Regions from separate parts of the Pseudomonas sp. H1_G08 genome, predicted to be linked through region 4. Evidence: predicted binding sites of a transcription regulator. Region 4 holds the regulator's gene; each other region holds the start of a gene.
The links. Region 4 encodes FliA, which starts transcription of late flagellar genes. Its sites were predicted from a motif close to CTAAAGTTTNNNNNNNNNNNGCCGNTAA; they were not measured.
Positions count from the first base shown of each region.

Region 1: a site for FliA is predicted at 1,921-1,948, ahead of AB4N85_RS09655 (methyl-accepting chemotaxis protein). Genes of this name have one in related genera too.
Region 2: a site for FliA is predicted at 2,797-2,824, ahead of AB4N85_RS15950 (flagellar protein MotY). Genes of this name have one in related genera too.
Region 3: a site for FliA is predicted at 3,670-3,697, ahead of AB4N85_RS17535 (methyl-accepting chemotaxis protein). Genes of this name have one in related genera too.

Region 1 covers NZ_CP162822.1:2,129,878-2,135,914, forward strand. Annotated here, with positions in the region: gene AB4N85_RS09650 (pyridoxal phosphate-dependent aminotransferase) at 1-142, opposite strand, end outside; gene AB4N85_RS09655 (methyl-accepting chemotaxis protein) at 184-1,809, opposite strand; gene AB4N85_RS09660 (glycerate kinase) at 2,115-3,254, opposite strand; gene AB4N85_RS09665 (sugar diacid recognition domain-containing protein) at 3,493-4,614, opposite strand; gene AB4N85_RS09670 (MFS transporter) at 4,786-6,037, shown strand, end outside.
Region 2 covers NZ_CP162822.1:3,526,424-3,532,460, forward strand. Annotated here, with positions in the region: gene AB4N85_RS15940 (hypothetical protein) at 1-353, shown strand, start outside; gene AB4N85_RS15945 (argininosuccinate synthase) at 469-1,686, opposite strand; gene AB4N85_RS15950 (flagellar protein MotY) at 1,816-2,730, opposite strand; gene pyrC (dihydroorotase) at 2,891-3,937, shown strand; gene rnt (ribonuclease T) at 3,934-4,611, shown strand; gene AB4N85_RS15965 (peroxiredoxin) at 4,686-5,288, opposite strand; gene AB4N85_RS15970 (bacterioferritin-associated ferredoxin) at 5,601-5,819, shown strand; gene bfr (bacterioferritin) at 6,021-6,037, shown strand, end outside.
Region 3 covers NZ_CP162822.1:3,865,599-3,871,635, forward strand. Annotated here, with positions in the region: gene AB4N85_RS17520 (MOSC domain-containing protein) at 1-229, shown strand, start outside; gene AB4N85_RS17525 (DUF3094 domain-containing protein) at 281-454, shown strand; gene AB4N85_RS17530 (NAD(P)/FAD-dependent oxidoreductase) at 518-1,816, shown strand; gene AB4N85_RS17535 (methyl-accepting chemotaxis protein) at 1,973-3,598, opposite strand; tRNA gene AB4N85_RS17540 (tRNA-Pro) at 3,760-3,836, opposite strand; tRNA gene AB4N85_RS17545 (tRNA-Lys) at 3,934-4,009, opposite strand; tRNA gene AB4N85_RS17550 (tRNA-Pro) at 4,015-4,091, opposite strand; tRNA gene AB4N85_RS17555 (tRNA-Asn) at 4,101-4,176, opposite strand; gene clpB (ATP-dependent chaperone ClpB) at 4,474-6,037, opposite strand, start outside.
Region 4 covers NZ_CP162822.1:642,119-648,155, forward strand. Annotated here, with positions in the region: gene flhA (flagellar biosynthesis protein FlhA) at 1-846, shown strand, start outside; gene flhF (flagellar biosynthesis protein FlhF) at 858-2,198, shown strand; gene fleN (flagellar synthesis regulator FleN) at 2,315-3,145, shown strand; gene fliA (RNA polymerase sigma factor FliA) at 3,142-3,882, shown strand; gene AB4N85_RS02970 (chemotaxis response regulator CheY) at 4,050-4,421, shown strand; gene AB4N85_RS02975 (protein phosphatase CheZ) at 4,440-5,228, shown strand; gene AB4N85_RS02980 (chemotaxis protein CheA) at 5,282-6,037, shown strand, end outside.

The DNA.
Region 1 (6,037 bases), 1.5 Mb from region 4:
ACGGCGTATCGAAATCCGGATCGCCGACGCTCAACAACAAAACATCAACGCCCTCGGCGCGCAGTTCCAGCGCTCGGTCGTGAATCTGCCAGGCAGCGGCACCCTCCCCGGCGATTCGTTGGGTCAAGGCTGAATAGCGCATGTACGTCTCCTGTTAGCGCGGTTTCCAGCCTTCACCGTATCTCAAATCACGAAACGCGCCACCATGGCGTTCAAATCCACTGCCAGTCGCGACAGTTCGTGGGTCGCGGCACTGGTCTGATTGGCGCCGGCGGCCGATTGCGTGGCGAGGTCGCGGATGTTGACCAGGTTGCGATCGACCTCACGGGAGACTTGCGCCTGCTCTTCCGACGCGCTGGCGATGACCAGGTTGCGTTCGTTGATCTGGTGAATCGATTGCGTGATCTGCTCCAGTGCCACGCCAGCCGCGCGGGCCATTTCCAGAGTGGACTGGGTACGCTGGTTGCTTTGCTGCATCGAGGAGACCGCTTCACCGGTGCCGTTCTGGATGCCGGCAACCATTTTCTCGATTTCCTGGGTCGACTGCGCGGTGCGATGGGCCAAGGCGCGCACTTCGTCAGCCACCACGGCAAAGCCACGGCCAGCCTCGCCGGCACGCGCGGCTTCAATCGCAGCGTTGAGCGCCAGCAAGTTGGTCTGCTCGGCGATGGCGCGAATCACGTCCAGCACTTTGCCGATGTCGCGCCCTTGCGCGGCGAGGCCTTCGATCATCTGCGCAGTGTTCTGCACGTCGTGGGTCATGGTCTGGATCGCGTCGACGGTTTTCACCACCTGATCACGACCTTCGCGGGCGGCGTGGGTCGACTGGTTTGACGCTTCGGAAGTCGACACGGCGTTGCGCGCCACCTCTTCCACCGCAGCGGTCATCTCGTTGACGGCCGTGGCGGCCTGTTCGATTTCATTGTTCTGCTGCTGCAGCCCGCGCGACGCTTCTTCAGTGACGGCGCTGAGTTCTTCGGCAGCGGCGCCCAGTTGCGTCGCGGAACCGGCGATCTGCTCGATGGTCTTGCGCAGGTTGGACTGCATCGCCGCCAGGGCTTCGAGCAGGCGCGCCGGTTCATCCTTGCCGTCGACTTCGATGGCTTTGCTGAGGTCACCGCCAGCAATGGTTTGCGCAGCGAGCACGGCGCGGTTGAGCGGCGTGACGATGCTGCGGGTCAGCAACCAGGCGAGCAACACGGTGGCCAGCGCCGCAATCACGGCGACGATAATGATCCCGGTGATGGCGCTGTCATAGTTTTCACCGGCCTTAATGGCCGCCGCTCTGGCCCCGGCGGTATTCATGCCGATCAGCTTGTTTAGCTGCTCGCCCATCTGATCGGTGCCTTCCTTGATGCGCGTGTTGATCAACGCGCGCATCGCTTCCAGATCGCCTTGGCGCGACAGCTCAAGCATCCGGTTCTGGGCTTGCAGGTAGTTATCGAGGGTGGTCGAAAACGTCTGGAAAACTGCGTGCTCTTCAGGACCTGCCGGCAACGCAGCGTAGCTGGCCTGAGCTTTGCGCACCTTGTCGACCAGCACCGCGATGCGGGTTTCTGCCTCTTGCAGGCTGGCCGGTTCGCGATTGACCAGCACACGGAACGAGAGAATGCGCATGCGCAGGACGTTTTCCGTGACCACGCTGAGGTGGGTCACGCTTGGCAATTGGTTGGTGTCCATGTCGACCGACGCCTGACGAATGACCGTCATGCGGCTGACCGCGAACACGCCGAGGACAATCACCAACAAGGCGATAAAGGCAAAACCGAGGAAAGCACGTGGCGCGATATTCAGGTTACGCAGGGACATGGTCGGACTCTCGAAAGAAAGAAACTACGAGCGTCCATGCCGTGAGCACTGGCCCATAGCGGGCGACAGTCCGGCGGCACTGAATTGTGGTTTTGTGTGCGCCTGACCGTTGTATCGGCCAGGCTTAAGGAAGGTTTCGGGTCTGCGGTAAATATTTTTCAGGACGTGGCAACAATCAAAAACTGCTCCGCTGCCCTTGGTAGGAGCTGTCGAGTGCAACGAGGCTGCGATCTTTTGATCCTGCTTTTAAAAGTCAAAAGATCGCAGCCTCGTTGCACTCGACAGCTCCTACATAGGCAAGCCGATCAGCGTTGGGCGGCGAGTTGCCAGACCCGAGCAATATCGGTGGCGCGTTCACGCAGCAGGCGCGGAGCTTCGGCGCAGGCTTGTTCGAGCGTCATCGGTCCGCTGGTCACGGCGAAAGCGGCGTCGATGCCGTGTTGATAGAGCTCCTGATAGCCCTCGCCCAAGGTCCCGGCAATCACGATCACCGGCACAGCGTGTCGTTTGGCAACTCGCGCAACACCGAACGGCGTTTTGCCGCGAAGGGTTTGCGCATCGAAGCGGCCTTCTCCGGTAATCACCAGATCCGCACCCTTGACCGCGTCAGCGAGCCCGACCAGTTCCGCTACCACCTCGACGCCCGCCTGAAACTGCGCACCGAGAAAAGCCTTGGCGGCAAACCCCAGACCACCCGCCGCGCCGCTGCCCGGTTCATCGCGCACGTCCCTGCCCAATGCTTGCGCGCAAAGCTCGGCGAAGTGCCCCAGCGCCTGATCGAGCTGCTCAACCTGCGCAGGCGATGCGCCCTTCTGCGGGCCGAAAATGGCCGAGGCGCCGTGGGGGCCGCAGAGCGGATTGTTGACATCAGCGGCGATGTCGAAACGCACATCGGCCAGACGTCGATCAAGCCCACTCAGGTCCAATCGCGCCAGTTGCGCCAAGGCCAGGCCGCCGGGCACCAGCGACTGATTCTGCGCATCCAGCAACTTCACCCCCAGCGCCTGCATCGCCCCGGCGCCGGCGTCATTGGTCGCGCTGCCGCCAATCGCCAGAATCACCCGTTGCGCGCCGGCATCCAGCGCTGCACGAATCAATTCACCTGTGCCAAAGGTGCTGCTGATGCAGGCATCGCGCTGTCCCGGCGGGACCAGTTGCAGACCGCTGGCCTCGGCCATTTCGATGATCGCGGTGTGGTTGTGCGGCAGCCAGCCCCATGCGGCTTCGACCGGCGCGCCCAGTGGACCGCGCACGCGGGTGCGGCGTAACTCACCTTCGCAGGCTGCGAGAATCGACTCGACCGTACCTTCGCCGCCATCGGCCATCGGGCATTTGATCAGCGTCGCCTGCGGCCAGACCTGGGCCAGTCCGAGGGCAATGGCTTCGGCAACGCCTTGGGCACTCAGGCTGTCCTTGAACGAGTCGGGGGCGATGACGATTTTCATGGGAATTCTCCGGTTGCAGTGGCGTTCATGCTGCCAGCGGTCGTGAGCGTTGACGCCAGTCGGGTGCACAAGTGGCGTCGACGTTTATTGTTCATTTCCACAAAAGATATGTGTTGGTCGTACCGGCCTCATCGCTGGCAAGCCAGCTCCCACAGGGTTCTGCGGTGGCTATGGAAGTTATGAACGCCTTCTGACCTGTGGGAGCTGGCTTGCCAGCGATGGCGGCCTCAAGGACAACTCATGGCAATGGATCAGTCTGCGGCAGCAGCTGCACCCCAAGATACAACGCCAGCATCCCGTCCAGCTTCAACGGATCAACCCCGCTCAACTCGGCAATCCGCTCCATGCGATAACGCAGACTATTGCGATGAATGCCCAACGCCTCAGCGCAGGCCTGACTCTGCCCGTCGTGCTCGCACCAACTGCGCAGGGTCGCCAGCAACTGGCCGTTGCTGTCCTTGGCGATGACCTGGCGCAGCGGCTTGAGCAGTTCGTCCAGCGCATCATCGTTGCGATGACGCCACAGCATGACCGGCAAGCGATAACGATTGAGCGTCAGCAGTCTCGAATTCGGCAGCACGTCACGACCATAAGCGAGCAAATCGCCGACTCGTCGGTAACAGCGACGCAACCCTGCCAGACCATCCGCCTGCCCGCCGACGGCGATGCGCAAAATCTTCCAGCCGAGGCCATCGAGTTTTTCCAGCAGGCGATCATGCTCGACGTTCTGGCTCGCCGGGCGACACCACAACAACGAAGACTTCGCCGAACTCACGCACCAACTGTCCGGATAACGCGAGGTCAGCCACGCACTCAGTGCCTCGACGGTTTGCCCTGGGCCGTGCTCGAGCCCCAGTTCAAACAGATACGGCACCCGGGTCAATTGCGGCTTGAGCCCAAGCTGCTGCGCCTCATCGATCAGACGCGGCGAATCCCCCGCTTCGCTCAGCAGCAACGCCAGCAGATCATCGCAACGCTGCCGTCGCCATTGTTGCTCGGCCTGCTGGTTGCGCTGGCCGACCAGCATTTCAGCGGTCATGCGCACCAGCTCGGCGTAGGTGCGCAATTGCTCCGGCTCGCCGGTGATGCCGAGCACGCCGATCAAGCGCTGATCGAGCAGCAGCGGCAGATTGATCCCCGGTTGCACACCTTTGAGATGCACCGCCGTCTGCGCGTCGATTTCCACCACACGCCCGTTGGCCAGCACCAGTTGCGCGCCTTCATGACGGGTGTTGATGCGCTCCGGTTCGCCGCTGCCGAGGATCAGGCCCTGACTGTCCATGACGTTGACGTTGTACGGCAAAATGGCCATGGCCCGGTCGACGATGTCCTGGGCAAGGTCGTGATCGAGTTCGAACATAGCGGCGGCAATCCTTCAGTTCAGGCACGAACGGTTGTTCAGCCGCACAGGGTCTGGCGGCAAACCCTGTGCTCAGGCACAAAGACAATCCGGCCAAAGGTGGCCGAGACTCTCAGGGCGATCAACGTTACCCTTTGCATCGCAAAAAATCATAATAAAGAGAGAGCCGCTATGTCGCAGAGCGCCGCAGCTACCCAGACCATCGACGACGGTAAAAACGCCGTCTACAAACGCATCACCCTGCGTTTGATTCCCTTCATTTTCATCTGCTATCTGTTCAACTACCTCGACCGGGTCAACGTCGGCTTCGCCAAACTGCAGATGCTCGACGCACTGAAATTCAGCGAAACGGTGTACGGCCTCGGCGCCGGCATCTTCTTCATCGGTTATGTGCTGTGCGGCGTGCCGAGCAACCTGGCACTGACCCGCTTCGGTCCTCGGCGCTGGATTGCCTTGATGATGATCACCTGGGGCACGCTGTCGACCTGCCTGTTGTTCGTCACCACCCCGACCGAGTTCTACACCCTGCGCTTTTTCACCGGTGCCGCTGAAGCCGGTTTCTTCCCGGGCGTCGTGCTGTATCTCTCGCAGTGGTTCCCGACCTTCCGCCGTGGCCGGATCATGGCGTTGTTCATGTCGGCAATCCCGGTCTCCGGTTTGCTCGGCAGCCCGTTTTCCGGCTGGATTCTCAACCACTTCGCCGCCGGCCAGGGTGGCCTGGCCGGCTGGCAGTGGATGTTCCTCCTGCAAGGCATTCCGACGGTGATCCTCGGTGCGCTGGCGTATTTCCTGTTGAGCGACAGCTTCGCCAATGCCAAATGGCTGACCGCCCATGAACGTTCCGTGCTCGAAGCCGACCACGCCGAAGACCTCGCCAACAAACCGAAAACCGCCACCGACTCGCTGCTTGCGGTGTTCAAGAACCCAGCGATCTGGGCCTTCGGCCTGATCTATTTCTGCATCCAGAGCGGCGTGTATGCGATCAACTTCTGGCTGCCGTCGATCATCAAGAACCTCGGCTTCAGCGATAACCTGGTGATCGGCTGGCTGAGTGCGATTCCGTATCTGCTCGCAGCGGTGTTCATGCTGGTCGTCGGGCGTTCGGCGGACTTGCGCAAGGAGCGCCGCTGGCACTTGGTGGTGCCGATGCTGATGGGCGCTGTCGGGCTGGTGATCGCAGTGAATTTCGCGGCCAATCCGGCGATTGCGATTCTCGGCCTGACCATCGCGACCATGGGCGCACTGACCGGCCTGCCGATGTTCTGGCCGGTGCCGACCGCCATGCTGAGCGCGGGCGCAGCGGCTGGTGGGCTGGCGCTGATCAACTCGATGGGGCAGATGGCCGGGTTCCTCAGCCCGTACCTGGTGGGTTGGGTCAAGGACAGCACGGGTTCGACGGATGCAGCGTTGTACGTGCTGGCGG
Region 2 (6,037 bases), 2.9 Mb from region 4:
TGCCGATTCCCTGCAGAGTTCACAACGCGCCGGACCCACCGCTCGGTCCACGCGACCCATCCCATCCGGTTATGCAGAATATCAAGCTGTCACCCTGGGTAAGTGAACTGAACATCATTGACGCAAGAGAAGTTGATGCAGCGAAGGAATTCGATGCCATCTTCGAAACGCTAAAAGGCGTCGATAAAAAGCACGCGCGGGTTCTCGTATTTCTTTGTAATCATGCGTCGGACGCGCTTGCCCACTCCGCATTGCAGCAGATCAGGCAGGCCAAGAAAGGCTCAGGAGCCACACTGTGCATCGTATATAACCTGTGTTCGCAGACGGTGACATTACTGGGACGAACCAGTTGAACCGGGTCAAGACTGCGCGCAGATACACGAGGGAGCCTGATGAACCAGAAAAAAAGATGAAAAAAAGGCGGCCCTCAACAGGCCGCCTTTTTTATTGCGCATCGGTCTGAGCCACTCAGAACAACTTGCGGCCCTTGTTGGCAGCAATGCGCATGCGCAGCGCGTTGAGCTTGATGAAGCCCGCCGCATCCGCCTGATTGTAAGCACCGCCATCTTCTTCGAAGGTGGCGATGTTGGCGTCGAACAGCGAATCGTCGGACTTGCGACCGGTGACGATGACGTTGCCCTTGTACAGCTTCAAGCGCACTACGCCGTTCACGTTGACCTGCGAAGCATCGATCATCTGTTGCAGCATCAGACGCTCAGGGCTCCACCAGTAGCCGGTATAGATCAGGCTGGCGTACTTGGGCATCAGCTCGTCTTTGAGGTGAGCGACTTCGCGGTCCAGAGTGATCGATTCGATGGCGCGGTGGGCGCGCAGCATGATGGTGCCACCCGGGGTCTCGTAGCAGCCACGGGACTTCATGCCGACGTAACGGTTTTCGACGATGTCGAGACGACCGATGCCGTGCTCGCCGCCGATCTTGTTCAGCGTCGCCAGTACGGTGGCCGGGGTCATTTCGACGCCGTCCAGCGCGACGATGTCGCCGTTGCGGTAAGTCAGTTCCAGGTATTGCGGGGTGTCGGGAGCCTTCTCCGGGGAGACGGTCCAGCGCCACATGTCTTCTTCGTGCTCGGTCCAGGTGTCTTCCAGCACGCCGCCTTCATAGGAGATGTGCAGCAGGTTGGCGTCCATCGAGTACGGAGATTTTTTCTTGCCGTGGCGTTCGATCGGGATCGCGTGCTTCTCGGCGTAGTCCATCAGCTTCTCGCGCGACAGCAGGTCCCACTCGCGCCAAGGGGCGATGACTTTCACGCCTGGCTTGAGCGCGTAAGCGCCCAGTTCGAAGCGCACCTGGTCGTTGCCCTTGCCGGTGGCGCCATGGGAAATGGCGTCGGCGCCGGTTTCGTTGGCGATTTCGATCAGGCGCTTGGCGATCAGCGGACGGGCGATGGAAGTACCCAGCAGGTACTCGCCTTCGTAAACGGTGTTGGCGCGGAACATCGGGAACACGAAATCACGCACGAACTCTTCGCGCAGATCGTCGATGTAAATTTCTTTGACGCCCATGGCCTGAGCCTTGGCGCGGGCCGGCTCGACCTCTTCGCCTTGACCGAGATCGGCGGTGAAAGTCACCACTTCACAGTTATAAGTATCCTGCAGCCACTTGAGGATCACCGAAGTGTCCAGGCCGCCGGAATACGCCAGAACGACCTTGTTTACGTCCGCCATGCCATCACTCCACGGGGTTCTACGGAAAGCCGGGGAGTCTACCGCTCAAACGCGATAATTTACAGAGGCGCGACAGCTTAAGACGACAAAGCGACAGAATCTGTCGAGAGCGCGACGATGACCGGCGGGTCAGGAAGTCGCTGCGGCCGTGGCCGGCGTACTCGCTTGCGGCGCCGGAGTCGGGGCGGTAGTCGGAGCGACGCGCGACAATTTCACGTTTACCCGACGGTTCTTCGCACGATTGGCTTTGCTGGTGTTGGGCACGATCGGATACTGCTCGCCGTGGAAACGCACGGTGATCTGCGATTCCTGAATGCCGTTGGCCTTGAAGAAATCCACCACCGCCAGCGCGCGGCGGCGCGACAATTCGCGGTTGGTCAGGCGATTGCCGCTGTTGTCGGAATGACCGTCGAGGTCAATGTGGTTCACCGTCGGGTCGGCCTTCATGTATTCGAGCATCACTTGCAGCTTGGCCTTGGCAGCCGGGTCCAGCTCAACGCCTTCGCCGGGAAAGCCTATCTGCGACTGCTTGATCTGGTCGAAATTCTGCGGCAGCAATTTCGCCACGCAGCCTTGATAGTCGTTGAACGCCTTGCTGAATTTCACCGGCAGCAAACGCACTTCCGACACCCGGCCATCGCCAGACGCACGGCGAACTACCGGGCTGCGGCCGTCCAGCAGACCGCTGATCAGCCCACCGGCCTGGGATTGCGAGCTGTTGAACAACACATTGCCGCTGCCCAGCCGTACCGAGCCCAGATTGATGTCGCCGCGCCCCGGCTGCCACGGTGCAGCGGCAGCGAGCAACGTCGCCGAGCCGCCACCAAGCATGGCGTTGTAGGCGTTCAGGCGAAAGATCGCCTGCTCACCGGCCTTGCGCACGAATTCGCCCGAGCCGAAATCAGTGATCGGTTGCGTCAGGCGGCATTCGAACTTGTCGCCGGCGACCGTCCACTCAATGTTCTCCAGACGGGTCTGGTAAGTCAGCGCCATCGCGGGAAGGCTGGCAAACACACTGAGCAGGGCTAAATAACGCTGGCGCACGGGAGGCTCCATTGGCTTGTGAAACACAAACACCGATTCACACAATGTTTACGGCATACCTTCGGGATATCGGACGCTTGTGGCAAAACTTGATAGCGGGTGCCTGCAAGAGTCTTTTCCGGTAGCATTCGCCTCAGTTTGACCCGCCTGGAATCCCCTCATGTCCGACCGCCTGACCCTGCTGCGTCCCGACGACTGGCACATTCATCTTCGCGATGGTGCCGTGTTGACCAATACCGTTGCCGATGTGGCCCGCACCTTCGGGCGCGCGATCATCATGCCGAACCTGGTACCGCCGGTGCGCAACGCCGCTGAAGCCGACGGCTATCGTCAGCGCATTCTCGCTGCCCGCCCGGCCGGCAGTCAGTTCGAGCCGTTGATGGTGCTGTACCTCACCGACCGCACCCAACCGGAAGAAATTCGTCAGGCCAAGGCCAGCGGTTTCGTCTACGCCGCCAAGCTTTACCCGGCCGGCGCGACCACCAATTCCGATTCCGGCGTGACCAGCATCGACAAGATCTTCCCGGCGCTCGAAGCCATGGCCGAAGTCGGCATGCCGCTGTTGATCCACGGTGAAGTCACCCGTGGCGACGTCGATGTGTTCGACCGCGAAAAAATCTTCATCGATGAGCACATGCGCCGCGTGGTCGAGCGCTTCCCGACGCTGAAAGTGGTGTTCGAGCACATCACCACCGGTGACGCCGTGCAATTCGTCAACGAGGCTTCGGCCAACGTCGGCGCGACCATCACCGCGCACCACCTGTTGTACAACCGTAACCACATGCTGGTGGGCGGGATTCGGCCACACTTCTATTGCTTGCCGATCCTCAAGCGCAACACCCATCAGGAAGCCTTGCTCGATGCCGCCACCAGCGGCAGCGCCAAGTTCTTCCTCGGCACCGACTCGGCGCCCCACGCCCTGCACGCCAAGGAAGCCGCCTGCGGTTGCGCCGGTTGCTACACCGCCTACGCCGCCATCGAGATGTATGCCGAAGCGTTTGAACAGCGTAATGCGCTGGACAAGCTCGAAGCCTTCGCCAGCCTCAACGGCCCGCGTTTCTACGGCCTGCCGGCAAACACCGATCGCATCACCCTGGTTCGCGAAGAATGGACCGCCCCAACCAGCCTGCCATTTGGCGAGCTGACCGTTATCCCGCTGCGCGCCGGTGAAAAACTGCGCTGGCGCCTGCTGGAGGAACACGCGTGAGTGAAGAGCATTTCGACGATGAGCTGGACGGTCAAGGTGGTGGCGGCGGTTCCCGTCACCCGATGGCAGCGCGTTTTCGCGGCTACCTGCCGGTTGTCGTCGACGTAGAAACCGGTGGCTTCAACGCAGCCACCGATGCCCTGCTGGAGATTGCCGCGACCACCATCGCCATGGATGAAAAGGGTTTCGTCTACCCGGATCACACCTACTTCTTCCGCGTCGAGCCATTCGAAGGTGCGAACGTTGAAGCGGCAGCGCTGGAATTCACCGGGATCAAGCTTGATCATCCGCTGCGCATGGCCGTCAGTGAAGAAACCGCGCTGACCGATATTTTCCGTGGCATCCGCAAGGCCCTCAAAGCCAACGGTTGCAAACGGGCGATTCTGGTCGGGCACAACAGCAGCTTCGATCTGGGCTTTCTCAACGCCGCAGTCGCGCGGCTGGACATGAAGCGCAACCCGTTCCACCCGTTCTCCAGTTTCGACACCGCGACCCTGGCGGGTCTGGCGTACGGTCAGACCGTGCTGGCGAAAGCCTGTCAGGCCGCCGGCATCGATTTCGACGGTCGTGAGGCGCACTCGGCGCGCTACGACACCGAAAAGACCGCTGAGCTGTTCTGCGGCATCGTCAATCGCTGGAAACAGATGGGCGGCTGGGAAGACTTCGACGACTGATCCTCGGCGAACAAATCCCGCGCATAAAAAAACCGGCCACATGGGCCGGTTTTTTTGTACCTCGACGTTGCGCCTTACAGGGCAGCAGCGTTTTCGGTCAGGTAAGCCGCAACGCCTTCTGGCGAAGCGTTCATGCCTTTGTCGCCTTTCTTCCAGTTGGCCGGGCAGACTTCGCCGTGCTCTTCGTGGAATTGCAGCGCGTCGACCAGACGGATCAGCTCTTCCATGTTACGGCCCAGCGGCAGGTCGTTGATGATCTGCGAGCGAACCACGCCTTTGTCGTCGATCAGGAACGCGCCACGGAAAGCCACGCCGCCTTCGGATTCAACGTCGTAAGCCTTGGCGATGTCGTGCTTCATGTCGGCAGCCATGGTGTATTTCACCTGGCCGATGCCGCCATTGTTCACTGGAGTGTTGCGCCAGGCGTTGTGGGTGAAGTGCGAGTCGATCGACACAGCGATCACTTCAACGTTGCGCGCCTTGAAGTCAGCCATGCGGTTGTCCAGAGCGATCAGCTCGGACGGGCAGACGAAGGTGAAGTCCAGCGGGTAGAAGAACACCAGGCCGTATTTGCCTTTGATGGCCGAGGACAGGGTGAAGCTGTCAACGATCTCGCCATTGCCGAGTACGGCCGGGACGGTGAAGTCTGGGGCTTGTTTGCCTACGAGTACGCTCATTGATATCTCCTGGTGTAGAAACTTGAAGTTCAGGGTCCGGGCCAGCCTGTCACCCTCAGGCGACAGCCCTGTGACACGAACCCTCTTCGCAAGGGACGACCATCATACACTGCGTGTTTGGCCTGTCCGTAACGGATTTTCCCTGTTCGGTTATCCACTGCGTATTCATGGGGTCAGACGCGCATTTGGAAAATACCGTTCGTCAGTCGCTGGGATATTGGCTGCGAAGCGTTCCGAAAGCACTTTGACAATCATTCTCGTTAACATTAAGATCCATCGCAATTGAGTCACAACCAGCGACGGTTCTTACTTATGTATGTTTGCCTCTGCACTGGCGTCACCGACGGACAGATCCGCGAAGCGATCTATGAAGGTTGCTGCAGCTACAAAGAAGTTCGCCAGGCCACCGGCGTCGCCAGCCAGTGCGGCAAATGCGCCTGCCTTGCCAAGGAAGTGGTCCGCGAAACCCTGACCAAGCTGCAAACCGCCCAGGCCGCGATCCCTTACCCTGTAGAATTTACTGCTGCGTAAATGCCCCCATTTCAAAGAACCGGACTTCGCGTCCGGTTTTTTTATGCCTGAAAATCAATTGCTTAGCGTCCAGACGCGGAACACAAACATTCTTATTCCGATTAATTTTCATTTATTATTCAATAACTTAGGTTTGACACTTATAAACACCAAGCTCAAACTCCGCCTTATATACAGTTAATACAGGGCAGGACTCCGATCATGAAAGGCGACATTAC
Region 3 (6,037 bases), 2.7 Mb from region 4:
CCTGAAGGGGCGGCGCTTTCGCATCGGGCAAGCGATACTCGAAACCACTGGCTGGTGTCAGCCCTGCGCACGTTTGCAGAACAATCTCGGCCCGGGCACTTTTCAAGCCGTGCGCGGGCATGGCGGGATCACCGCCCGGGTGTTACAAAGCGGCATCATTCGCCTCGACGATAGCGTGTGCGTCGAACCGGTCCCGGGCAGCGGCTACGCTGCGTTCAATCCGGGCTGAAAACCGCTGTAGCCTGTGCTCATTCAGTAACGTCTACCTGACGAGGCAAATATGACCAGCCGCCTGAACCCCGAAGACCAAAAGCATGTCGAAGAGTACCTGCAATTGTCCCAACACCGTGTCGAGCGCCGGCCTTTCCGGCCTTGGATGCTCCTGGTGCTGGTGCTGGCAGTGACCATTGGTCTGGGCCTGTTGAGCCGATTTATCAGTTACCTGACGTTATGAGCTGCCTTGCGCTCCCTCGGGTAACCGCACCGATTTCCTTTAAAAACCTTGCGAGTTATCCCTATGTCCCATCGTATTGTCATTGTCGGCGGCGGCGCCGGCGGTCTGGAGTTGGCTACCCGTCTGGGTAAGACTCTGGGCAAGCGCGGCACGGCCAGCGTGATGCTGGTCGACGCGAACCTGACCCACATCTGGAAACCGCTGCTGCACGAAGTGGCCGCCGGTTCCCTGAACTCCTCCGAAGACGAACTCAACTATGTCGCCCAGGCGAAATGGAACCACTTCGAGTTCCAGCTTGGGCGCATGAGCGGGCTTGATCGTGCGCAGAAGAAAATCCAGTTGGCCGCGACCTATGACGAAAACGGCGTCGAGCTGGTACCGGCGCGTGAAGTGGCTTATGACTCGCTGGTGATCAGCGTCGGCAGCACCACCAACGATTTCGGCACCCAGGGCGCGGCGCAGCATTGTCTGTTCCTCGATACACGCAAACAGGCTGAGCGCTTCCACCAGCAATTGCTCAATCATTATCTGCGCGCCCACGCCGGGCAGACCGACGTGGTCGAGCAGATCAGCGTGGCCATCGTCGGCGCTGGCGCCACTGGCGTCGAACTGGCGGCAGAGCTGCACAACGCCGCCCATGAATTGGCCGCTTATGGTCTGGACCGGATCAAACCGGAAAACATGCACATCACGCTGATCGAAGCCGGCCCACGGGTGCTGCCTGCCCTGCCGGAGCGCATCAGCGGGCCGGTGCACAAAACCCTGGAGAAGCTCGGGGTCAATGTGATGACCAACGCAGCAGTCAGCGAAGTGACTGCCGACAGCCTGATCACCGCCGATGGCAACGAGATCAAGGCCAGCCTGAAAGTCTGGGCTGCCGGCATTCGCGCACCGGGCTTCCTCAAGGACATCGACGGTCTGGAGACCAACCGCATCAATCAGCTGCAAGTGCTGCCGACTCTGCAAACCACTCGCGACGAAAACATCTTTGCCTTCGGCGACTGCGCGGCCTGCCCGCAACCGGGCACCGATCGCAACGTGCCGCCACGGGCACAAGCGGCACACCAACAGGCGTCGCTGCTGGCCAAGTCGCTGAAATTGCGCATCGAAGGCAAGACCCTGCCGGAGTACAAATACACCGACTACGGCTCGCTGATTTCACTGTCGCGTTTTTCTGCTGTGGGTAACTTGATGGGTAACCTGACCGGCAGCGTCATGCTCGAAGGCTGGCTGGCGCGGATGTTCTATGTGTCGCTGTACCGTATGCACCAGATGGCGCTGTACGGGCCGTTTCGCACAGCGATGTTGATGCTGGGGAGCAAGATTGGTCGTGGCACCGAACCGCGTCTGAAACTGCACTAAAGCGCCAACCTGTGGGAGCGAGCCTGCTCGCGAAAGCGGTGGGTCTGTCAACACTGTCGTTGAATGATCCGGCCCCTTCGCGAGCAGGCTCGCTCCCACATTGTTTCGTGTTGTGCGCAAATCAGCAGGCGAAGGCCTGCAATTGATCTCTGTTCATCAGAGCTGAAAGCGTCGCACCATGCCCTGTAGCGCATTGGCCAGTTGCGACAGTTCGTGGCTCGATGCGCTGGTCTGATCAGCCCCCGCAGCCGAACGTACCGACAGGTCGCGAATGTTCACCAGATTGCGATCCACTTCCCGCGCCACTTGCGCCTGCTCCTCGGCGGCGCTGGCGATCACCAGGTTGCGCTCGTGAATCTCGTGCACCGACGCCGTGATCGTCACCAACGCCTCACCTGCCCGCTCTGCGAGAACCAGCGTACTCGCCGCACGAGATGCGCTGGCCTGCATTGACTCCAGCGCCTGGCTCGAACCGCTGCGCATGCCTTGCACCATCTGTTCGATTTCCTGCGTCGATTGCTGGGTGCGATACGCCAGCGCGCGCACCTCATCGGCTACCACCGCAAAGCCGCGACCGCTTTCGCCCGCGCGTGCTGCCTCGATGGCAGCGTTGAGCGCCAGCAGATTGGTCTGCTCAGCGATTGCGCGAATCACGTCCAGAACCTTGCCGATGTCTTGCGATTGATTGGCCAGCGACTGCACCAGCTCGCCGGTGTTTTGCACATCACTGGCCAGGGCATTGATCGCGCTGGCGGTTTCGCTGACGCGCTCCTGGCCCAATTGCGCTGATTGACTGGACTGGCGCGTGGCATCGGACGTCGACACCGCGTTGCGCGCGACCTCCTCCACCGCAGCGGTCATCTCGTTGACCGCAGTGGCAGCTTGTTCAATTTCGTTGTTCTGCTCTTGCAGGCCTTGGGTGCTGTCGACAGTGACGGCGCTCAGTTCGTCAGCGGCGGTGGCCAGTTGTGTGGCTGAGCCGCTGATACCTTGCAGGGTCTCGCGCAGGTTCTGTTGCATCGTCGCCAAGGCTTTGAGCAAGCGGCTGACTTCGTCGTTGCCATGGGTTTCGATCGGCCGCGTGAGATCGCCCTTGGCGACACTTTCAGCGGCATCCACAGCGCTGCTCAGCGGGCGCACGATACTGCGCGTGAGCAACATCGCCAGCGCCACTGTGGCCAGCGCTGCCAATCCAATGAACAGGCTGACGATGGTCCGCGAGGTTTCATAATGCGCGGCGGACTTCTCGCTTTCGGCGGCGACCTGGCGGGCGAACAGATCGGCGAGATCGTTGAGTTGCTTGCCGGAGCCGTCGACCACGGTCTTCATGTCAACCAGCAACAATTTGGTCAACTCGTCACGCTTGCCTTGCTCGGCAAGGGTGAATGACTGGGCGATGCCGGTGCGATAGGCGGCGAAGGTTTTCTTGAACTGGTCATACAGCTGCTGACCTTCGGCAGTGTCGACCAGTTTGTCGTAGGCGGCGATTTTCTCGCTCAGTTCCTTGTCGCGGGTGTCCATCTGGCCGCGATAGGTGGCGATATTGGCCGGATCCTGATCGAGCGCCATGCGCAGGGAGATGGTGCGGATGCGCAGCATCAGTTCGCGGATCTCGTCGCCGCCACGGATGCTCGGCAACCAGCGGTTCTCCACCGCCACCTCGCTGTCGCGAATGCTCGACATCTGCCCCAGCGCAAACACGCCGAGCAAGGCCACCAACACCGCGATCAGGGCAAATCCCAGGGCAGCCCGGGGAGCAATATTCAACTGACGAAGCAACATGACGAACGCCCTTATTCTTGTAATGGCCAGATCAAGGGGCGAAGCGTTGGCAGTCCCCTCGTGTTAGCGGGCTATCGGCAGGTTGTATGACGACTTGAAGGGATTCGCCTTTCAGCAGGCAAAAAAAATCCCCGCATCTTTCGATACGAGGATTTTCAATATGGTCGGGGTAAGGGGATTCGAACTCCTGACATCCTGCTCCCAAAGCAGGCGCGCTACCGGACTGCGCTATACCCCGGTAAAAAAAAGGCGACCTTTCAAAGATCGCCTTCTTCGATCAGCGCTTTTGGCCTCTGATCTTAAGATTCGATCCCAGCGCAAACTGGTTTCAAAAATGGTGGGTCGTGTGGGATTCGAACCTACGACCAATTGGTTAAAAGCCAACTGCTCTACCAACTGAGCTAACGACCCAAAAATGGTCGGGGTAAGGGGATTCGAACTCCTGACATCCTGCTCCCAAAGCAGGCGCGCTACCGGACTGCGCTATACCCCGGTTTGAAATTGGCTCCGTGACCAGGACTCGAACCTGGGACCCAATGATTAACAGTCATTTGCTCTACCGACTGAGCTATCACGGAACTACACATTTCAATTTACAACGGTGAAGCTTTGTTGCATCTCGCCACCCGTTCGCATCGCTGCGTTCGTGTGTCTGAGGCGCGCTATTCTACAACCTAGAACACCTCTGTCAACCCCCTAAATTGCTTTCAAGTTAATGATTTGCAACTTATTTCAGATTCCAACCCGGTGGGTTGAAACGCTGCCGGTGACTGACTGCGGGGCGCACTTTACAAGCCTTTTCCTTTGAGTTCAACAGCCTGGCGAAAAAAAGGCCTCGCAATGCGAGGCCTTCCCGGTTTCATTGCCGCTGAGGCTTAGCCGAAAACGATTTCGTCGTTCTCGACCTTGCCGGTGGCGGTGTCGCCCGGCATGAAATGACCCGACAGGATCAACTGCGCCAGCGGGTTTTCGATCCAGCGCTGGATCGCCCGTTTCAAAGGACGTGCGCCATACACCGGGTCGTAACCGACGGCGATCAGCTTGTCCATCGCCTCCGGGCTCAGCTCCAGCTTCAGCTCGCGCTCGGCCAGGCGGCTACGCAGGCGGCCCAACTGGATCTCGGTAATGCCGGCGATCTGATCCCGCGCCAGCGGCTCGAAGATCACCACTTCGTCAACGCGGTTGATGAACTCAGGACGGAAGTGCGAGGTCAGCGCGTCCATCACAGCAGCACGCTGCGCCTCACGATCACCGACCAGTTCCTGGATCTGCATCGACCCGAGGTTGGACGTCATCACGATCACCGTGTTGCGGAAGTCCACCGTACGCCCGTGACTGTCGGTCAGACGGCCATCCTCAAGCACTTGCAGGAGGATGTTGAACACATCCGGGTGCGCCTTCTCGACTTCGTCCATGAGGATCACCGAGTACGGCTTGCGACGCACCGCTTCGGTCAGGTAACCGCCCTCTTCATAGCCGACGTAGCCTGGTGGCGCACCGATCAGACGAGCCACGGAATGTTTCTCCATGAACTCGGACATGTCGATCCGCACCATCGCCTCTTCAGTATCGAAAAGGAATTCGGCCAGCGCCTTGCACAGCTCGGTTTTACCGACACCGGTCGGGCCGAGGAACATGAACGAGCCGCTCGGACGATTCGGGTCGGACAGTCCGGCGCGGGAACGCCGCACGGCATTGGCCACAGCCACGACCGCTTCTTCCTGACCGATTACCCGTTTGTGCAACAGGCTCTCCATTTTCATCAGCTTGTCGCGCTCGCCTTCGAGCATTTTCGACACCGGGATGCCAGTCCACTTCGACACGACTTCGGCAATCTCTTCTTCAGTCACCTTGCTGCGCAGCAACTGGTTCTCGCTCTTGCCGTGCTGGTCGACCATTTGCAGGCTGCGTTCCAGATCGGGGATCACCCCGTATTGCAACTCGGCCATGCGATTCAGGTCGCCTTTACGGCGCGCGGCTTCCAGTTCCTGGCGCGACTGTTCGATCTTCTGCTGAATCTGCGCAGAACCCTGCACCTCGGCTTTCTCCGAGTTCCAGATTTCCTCCAGATCGGAATACTCACGCTCGTGACGCTCGATTTCTTCCTGGAGTTTTTCCAGGCGTTTCTTCGCCGCGTCGTCGCTTTCTTTCTTCAGCGCCTGGGATTCCACCTTCAGCTGAATCAGGCGCCGCTCCAGACGATCGAGTACTTCCGGTTTGGAGTCGATCTCCATGCGGATACGGCTGGCCGCCTCGTCGATCAGGTCGATGGCCTTGTCCGGCAGCTGTCGATCCGTGATGTAGCGATGGCTGAGCTTGGCCGCAGCGATGATCGCGCCGTCGGTGATCGCCACCTTGTGGTGAACCTCGTAACGTTCCTTGAGGCCACGCAGAATGGCGATGGTGTCTTCTTCGCTCGGCTCGTCCACCAGGACTTTC
Region 4 (6,037 bases):
CTGACGCTGATGGGCGTGATTCTCGCCGAGGCCGAGATCTACCCGGATCGCGAACTGGCGATCAACCCGGGTCAGGTCTACGGCTCGCTCAACGGTATCAACGCCAAAGATCCGGCTTTCGGCCTGGAGGCGGTGTGGATCGAAATCAGCCAGCGCGCCCAGGCGCAATCGCTCGGCTACACCGTGGTCGATGCGAGCACCGTGGTCGCCACGCACTTGAACCAGATTCTGTACAAGCACTCCAGTGAGCTGATTGGCCACGAGGAAGTGCAGCAACTCATGCAATTGCTGGCCAAGAGCTCGCCGAAACTGGCGGAAGAGCTGGTGCCGGGCGTGGTTTCGCTGTCGCAGTTGCTCAAGGTCCTGCAAGCGCTGCTCGCCGAGCACGTGCCGGTGCGCGACATTCGCAGCATCGCCGAAGCGATCGCGAACAACGCTGCCAAGAGTCAAGATACCGCCGCGCTGGTCGCCGCTGTGCGGGTCGGCGTATCCCGTGCAATCGTCCAAAGCATTGTAGGCACTGAGTCCGAGCTGCCTGTAATCACATTGGAACCAAGGTTGGAACAGATATTGCTCAATAGTCTGCAGAAGGCAGGACAAGGCTCGGAAGAGGGCGTTCTGCTGGAGCCGAGCATGGCCGAGAAGCTGCAGCGTTCGTTGATCGAAGCGGCCCAGCGTCAGGAAATGCAAGGCCAACCGGTGATCCTGCTGGTAGCCGGCCCGATTCGCGCGATGCTCTCGCGCTTCGGCCGCCTCGCAGTGCCAGGCCTGCATGTGCTGGCCTACCAGGAAGTACCGGACAACAAGCAAGTGACCATCGTTGCGACAGTAGGGCCCAACGGCTGAGGTAGTGGTTTATGCAAGTTAAGCGTTTTTTTGCCGCCGATATGCGTCAGGCCATGAAGCTGGTTCGCGATGAGCTGGGCGCTGATGCCGCCATCATCGGCAACCGCCGCATTGCCGGCGGCGTCGAGTTGACGGCGGCTCTGGATTACAAACTGTCGGCGCTGGCGCCACGGGTTCCGAACATGGAACTCGAAGACGAGCTGCGCAAGACCCAGTCGCGCATCGTCACCGCCCAGGCCGAGCTGAGCCTGCGTGGCGAAGCCGACGGCAACACCAATCAGCAGTTGTTCGCCGGGCTGCCGTTGACCGCAGGCCTGCCGCTGACCGCCGCCGAGCCGCTGAGCGAGCCGACCTACGCCGCACCGACGCGCCCGGCCGCAGCGCCTGCGCAGGCCTCGGCGGGCGTCGATCCGCGTGCGCTGGATTCGATGCGTTTTGAATTGAACAGCCTGCGCGAGCTGATGGAAGTGCAACTCGGCACCCTGGCCTGGAATCAGCTGCAAGGCAGCCGTCCGGCCCAGGCCAATCTGTATCGCCGTCTGCAGCGCATCGGCCTGTCCGGCCCGCTGTCGCGCGATCTGTTGGCGATGATCACCGATATCGAAGAACCCCGTCAGGCCTGGCGCATGCTGCTGGCGCACCTGGCGCGGATGATTGCCGTACCGGAAGTCGAGCCGCTGGAAGAGGGCGGTGTGATTGCCATGGTCGGCCCGGCCGGCATGGGCAAGACCACCACGCTGGCCAAGCTTGCCGCGCGTTATGTGCTCAAGTACGGCGCGCAGAACGTTGCGCTGGTGAGCATGGACAGCTTCCGCATCGGCGCGCAGGAACAATTGAAAACCCTCGGGCGCATCCTCAACGTGCCGGTAACGCACGTCGATCCGGGTCAGTCGCTGGTGCAGGCATTGGATCCACTGCTACGCAAACGCGTGGTTTTGATCGATACTGCCGGCCTGCAAGCCAGTGATCCGGCGTTGCGCATGCAGCTTGAGAGCCTGGCCGGGCGTGGCATTCGCTCAAAAAATTATCTGGTCCTGGCAACCACCAGCCAGAAACAGGTTCTAACCGCCGCTTATCACAGTTACAAGCGTTGCGGGCTGGCCGGCTGCATCCTGACTAAACTGGATGAAACGGCCAGTCTCGGCGAAGTGTTGAGCCTGGCGATCAGTCATGAATTGCCGGTCGCGTACCTGACCGATGGCCCACGGATTCCGGATGATCTGCATCTGCCGCGTCGTCATCAATTGGTCAGCCGCGCCGTCAGCGTGCAAATGCAGGAAGAACCCAGCGAAGAAGCCATGGCTGACATGTTCGCTGATATCTATCACAGCCCGACCAAGCAGGTTGGCTGAGGTAATCATGAACAGTTTTTGTACCTACATCGATGGTCTGCCACGCATTGTTCCGATCAGGAACGCGCAGCCAGTAATGTGGCCTCCGTCTATGCAAGACAAGGTAAAGAAATAACATGGGCAGCATGCATCCCGTACAGGTGATCGCGGTGACCGGCGGCAAAGGTGGCGTCGGCAAGACTAACGTGTCAGTGAACTTGTCGCTGGCGCTGGCAGAGCTTGGCCGTCGGGTCATGCTGCTGGACGCCGACCTGGGCCTGGCGAACGTCGACGTTCTGCTGGGGCTGACACCCAAGCGCACACTGGCCGACGTTATCGAAGGCCGTTGCGAACTGCGCGACGTGCTGTTGCAAGGCCCGGGCGGGATTCGCATCGTGCCGGCGGCCTCCGGCACGCAGAGCATGGTGCACTTGAGCCCGGCGCAACACGCCGGCCTGATCCAGGCGTTCAGCGACATCGGCGACAATCTCGACGTGCTGGTGATCGACACCGCTGCGGGTATTGGTGACTCGGTAGTCAGTTTCGTTCGTGCCGCGCAAGAGGTGTTGCTGGTGGTCTGCGACGAGCCGACTTCGATCACCGACGCTTACGCGCTGATCAAGTTGCTCAACCGCGACTACGGCATGAACCGCTTCCGCGTGCTGGCCAACATGGCGCAGAGCCCGCAAGAAGGGCGCAACCTGTTCGCCAAGTTGACCAAGGTCACGGATCGCTTCCTCGACGTCGCCCTACAATATGTCGGCGCCGTGCCATACGACGAAAGCGTGCGCAAGGCAGTGCAGAAGCAGCGCGCCGTCTACGAAGCCTTTCCCCGTTCCAAGTGCGCACTGGCCTTCAAGGCCATCGCCCAGAAGGTCGATACCTGGCCGCTGCCCGCCAACCCGCGCGGGCATCTGGAATTTTTCGTCGAGCGTCTCGTGCAGCAAACCGCAGGGCCTGTGATATGACCGCCAGTGGCATGAATCTTTACAAAAAGTCGGCGCGTGACGCGCAATACGAATTGATCGAGCGCTACGCGCCACTGGTCAAGCGCATTGCCTATCACTTGCTGGCGCGCCTGCCGGCCAGCGTGCAGGTCGAAGACCTGATCCAGGCCGGGATGATCGGTTTGCTGGAAGTCTCGACCAAATACGACGCCAGCAAAGGCGCCAGTTTCGAAACGTACGCGGGCATTCGAATCCGCGGCGCGATGCTCGATGAAGTGCGCAAAGGGGATTGGGCACCACGCTCGGTTCACCGTAATACCAGGATGGTCAGCGACGCGATTCGCTCGATTGAAGCTAAAACCGGCCGTGACGCTAAAGATCACGAGGTTGCGGCCGAACTCCAATTGAGTCTCGACGATTACTACGGGATTCTGAATGACACCTTGGGCAGTCGCCTGTTCAGTTTCGACGACCTGTTGCAGGACGGCGAACACGAAGGGCTGCACGAGGATGGCGCCAGTGCTCATATGGAGCCGTCACGCGATCTGGAAGATGAACGCTTTCAGGCGGCGCTGGCGGACGCGATTGCCAATTTGCCGGAGCGTGAGCGACTGGTGTTGGCGCTGTACTACGACGAAGAGCTGAACCTCAAGGAGATCGGTGAAGTCCTTGGCGTCAGTGAATCGCGGGTCAGCCAGTTACACAGCCAGTGCGCGGCCCGTCTGCGGGGGCGTTTGGGGGAGTGGCGAGCGCGCTGAAGGCAGTGTGGGGACACTGCGAAACGAGGCTGGTGCGGTGATGAACGGCGCCGGTCTCGATCCGTTGTGCTCCAGACAAACTTTAAGTGCTGCGCCGATTGATTGAAGTGGCGCGTCCAGGTGCTGGGCGCGTTTAAGACTGCTTGGAGGTCGAATTGAACAAAGACATGAAAATCCTCATCGTTGATGACTTCTCAACGATGCGGCGGATCATCAAGAACCTGCTGCGCGATCTTGGGTTCACCAACACCGTCGAGGCCGACGATGGCACCACTGCCATTCCGGTGCTCAACAGCGGCAGCATCGACTTTCTGGTAACGGACTGGAACATGCCGGGCATGACCGGTATCGACCTGCTGCGTCACGTGCGCGCCGATGAGAAACTCAAGCACCTCCCGGTGTTGATGGTGACTGCTGAAGCCAAGCGCGAGCAGATCATCGAGGCCGCTCAGGCCGGTGTGAACGGTTACGTAGTCAAACCTTTCACGGCTCAGGCGTTGAAAGACAAAATCGAGAAGATTTTCGAACGCATCGGCTGATGAATGCGCGGGGGAGCTATGGAGCATAACGAATCATCACAGGGCGATTTCGAATCGACCCTGAAAAAACACGCGGTCGAACTGGTCGAGAGCCTTGAAAAAGGCAAGTTCGGCGACGCGGTGCAACTGATCCATGAGCTCAATCAGACCCGTGACCGCGGCCTGTATCAGGAAGTGGGCAAGCTCACACGTGAACTGCACAGTGCGATCGTCAATTTCCAGATAGATCCGCACATGCCGCAGGCCGAGGAAGTGTCGCAAATCACCGACGCCACCGAACGCCTGGGCTATGTGGTCAAGCTGACGGAAGCCGCGGCCAACCGCACCATGGATCTGGTGGAAAGCGCCACGCCGGTGGTCAACAGTCTCGCTGATGAAGCGCAGACGTTGAGCGCCGATTGGGGCCGCTTCATGCGTCGCGAGGTCGGGGCTGAAGAGTTCCGTGAACTGGCGCGCCGGGTCGACGGTTTTCTGTCACGCAGCAGCACGGACAACCGTGCGGTGTCGAGCAACCTCAACGACATCCTGCTGGCTCAGGATTACCAGGACCTCACAGGTCAAGTGATCAAGCGTGTGACCCAACTGGTCACCGAAGTCGAAAGCAATCTGCTCAAACTCGTGCTCATGGCCAGTCAGGTCGACCGCTTTGCGGGCATCGAACATGACCGCGCCGCAATGCTTGCTGAAAAAGATCCACAAAAACATCTCTCGCAGGGTGAAGGTCCGCAGATTCATGCCGATAAACGAGAAGACGTTGTGTCCGGTCAGGACGATGTGGACGATTTGTTATCCAGCCTTGGATTCTAGAGTTTCGGAATTCGGGTTTTTTGGGTTTTTAGACCTGTAGGAGCACCCCATTAATGAGCTTCGGCGCCGATGAAGAGATCCTTCAGGATTTCCTGGTTGAGGCCGGCGAGATTCTTGAGCAACTGTCCGAACAACTGGTCGAGCTGGAAAGCCGTCCGGATGATGCAGATCTGCTCAATGCAATTTTTCGCGGTTTCCACACTGTAAAAGGGGGCGCCGGCTTCCTTCAGCTCAATGAGCTGGTGGAGTGCTGTCACATCGCCGAAAACGTGTTCGACATCCTGCGCAAGGGTGAGCGTCGCGTTGATGCAGAACTGATGGACGTTGTGCTCGAAGCACTGGACGCGGTGAACAGCATGTTCAGCGAAGTCCGTGAGCGTGCACCGATCACCGCTGCCACGCCGGAACTGTTGGCCGCGCTGGCGCGTCTGGCCGAACCGCAATCGGCGGATGAAGCCCCGGCTTCGCCGGTTGCCGAGATGATCGAAGAACTGGTCGTTGAAAGCGACTCCTCGGACGACATCACCGATAACGAATTCGAACAACTGCTGGACTCGCTGAACGCCGTCAAGGCCCAGGCCGAGGCTCCGGCCGCTGTTGCTGCTCCCGCGCCGGTTGCCGACACGGCGGCCAGCGATGAAATCACCGACGCCGAATTTGAATCGCTGCTCGATCAACTGCATGGCAAAGGCCAGTTTGCTGTCGATGCGGTCGCTCCGGCGGCACCAGCAGCGCCGGCTGCTCCGGCCGCGCCTGCTACGGGCGACAGCTCGGACATCACCGACGACGAATTCGAAGCCTTGCTCGAT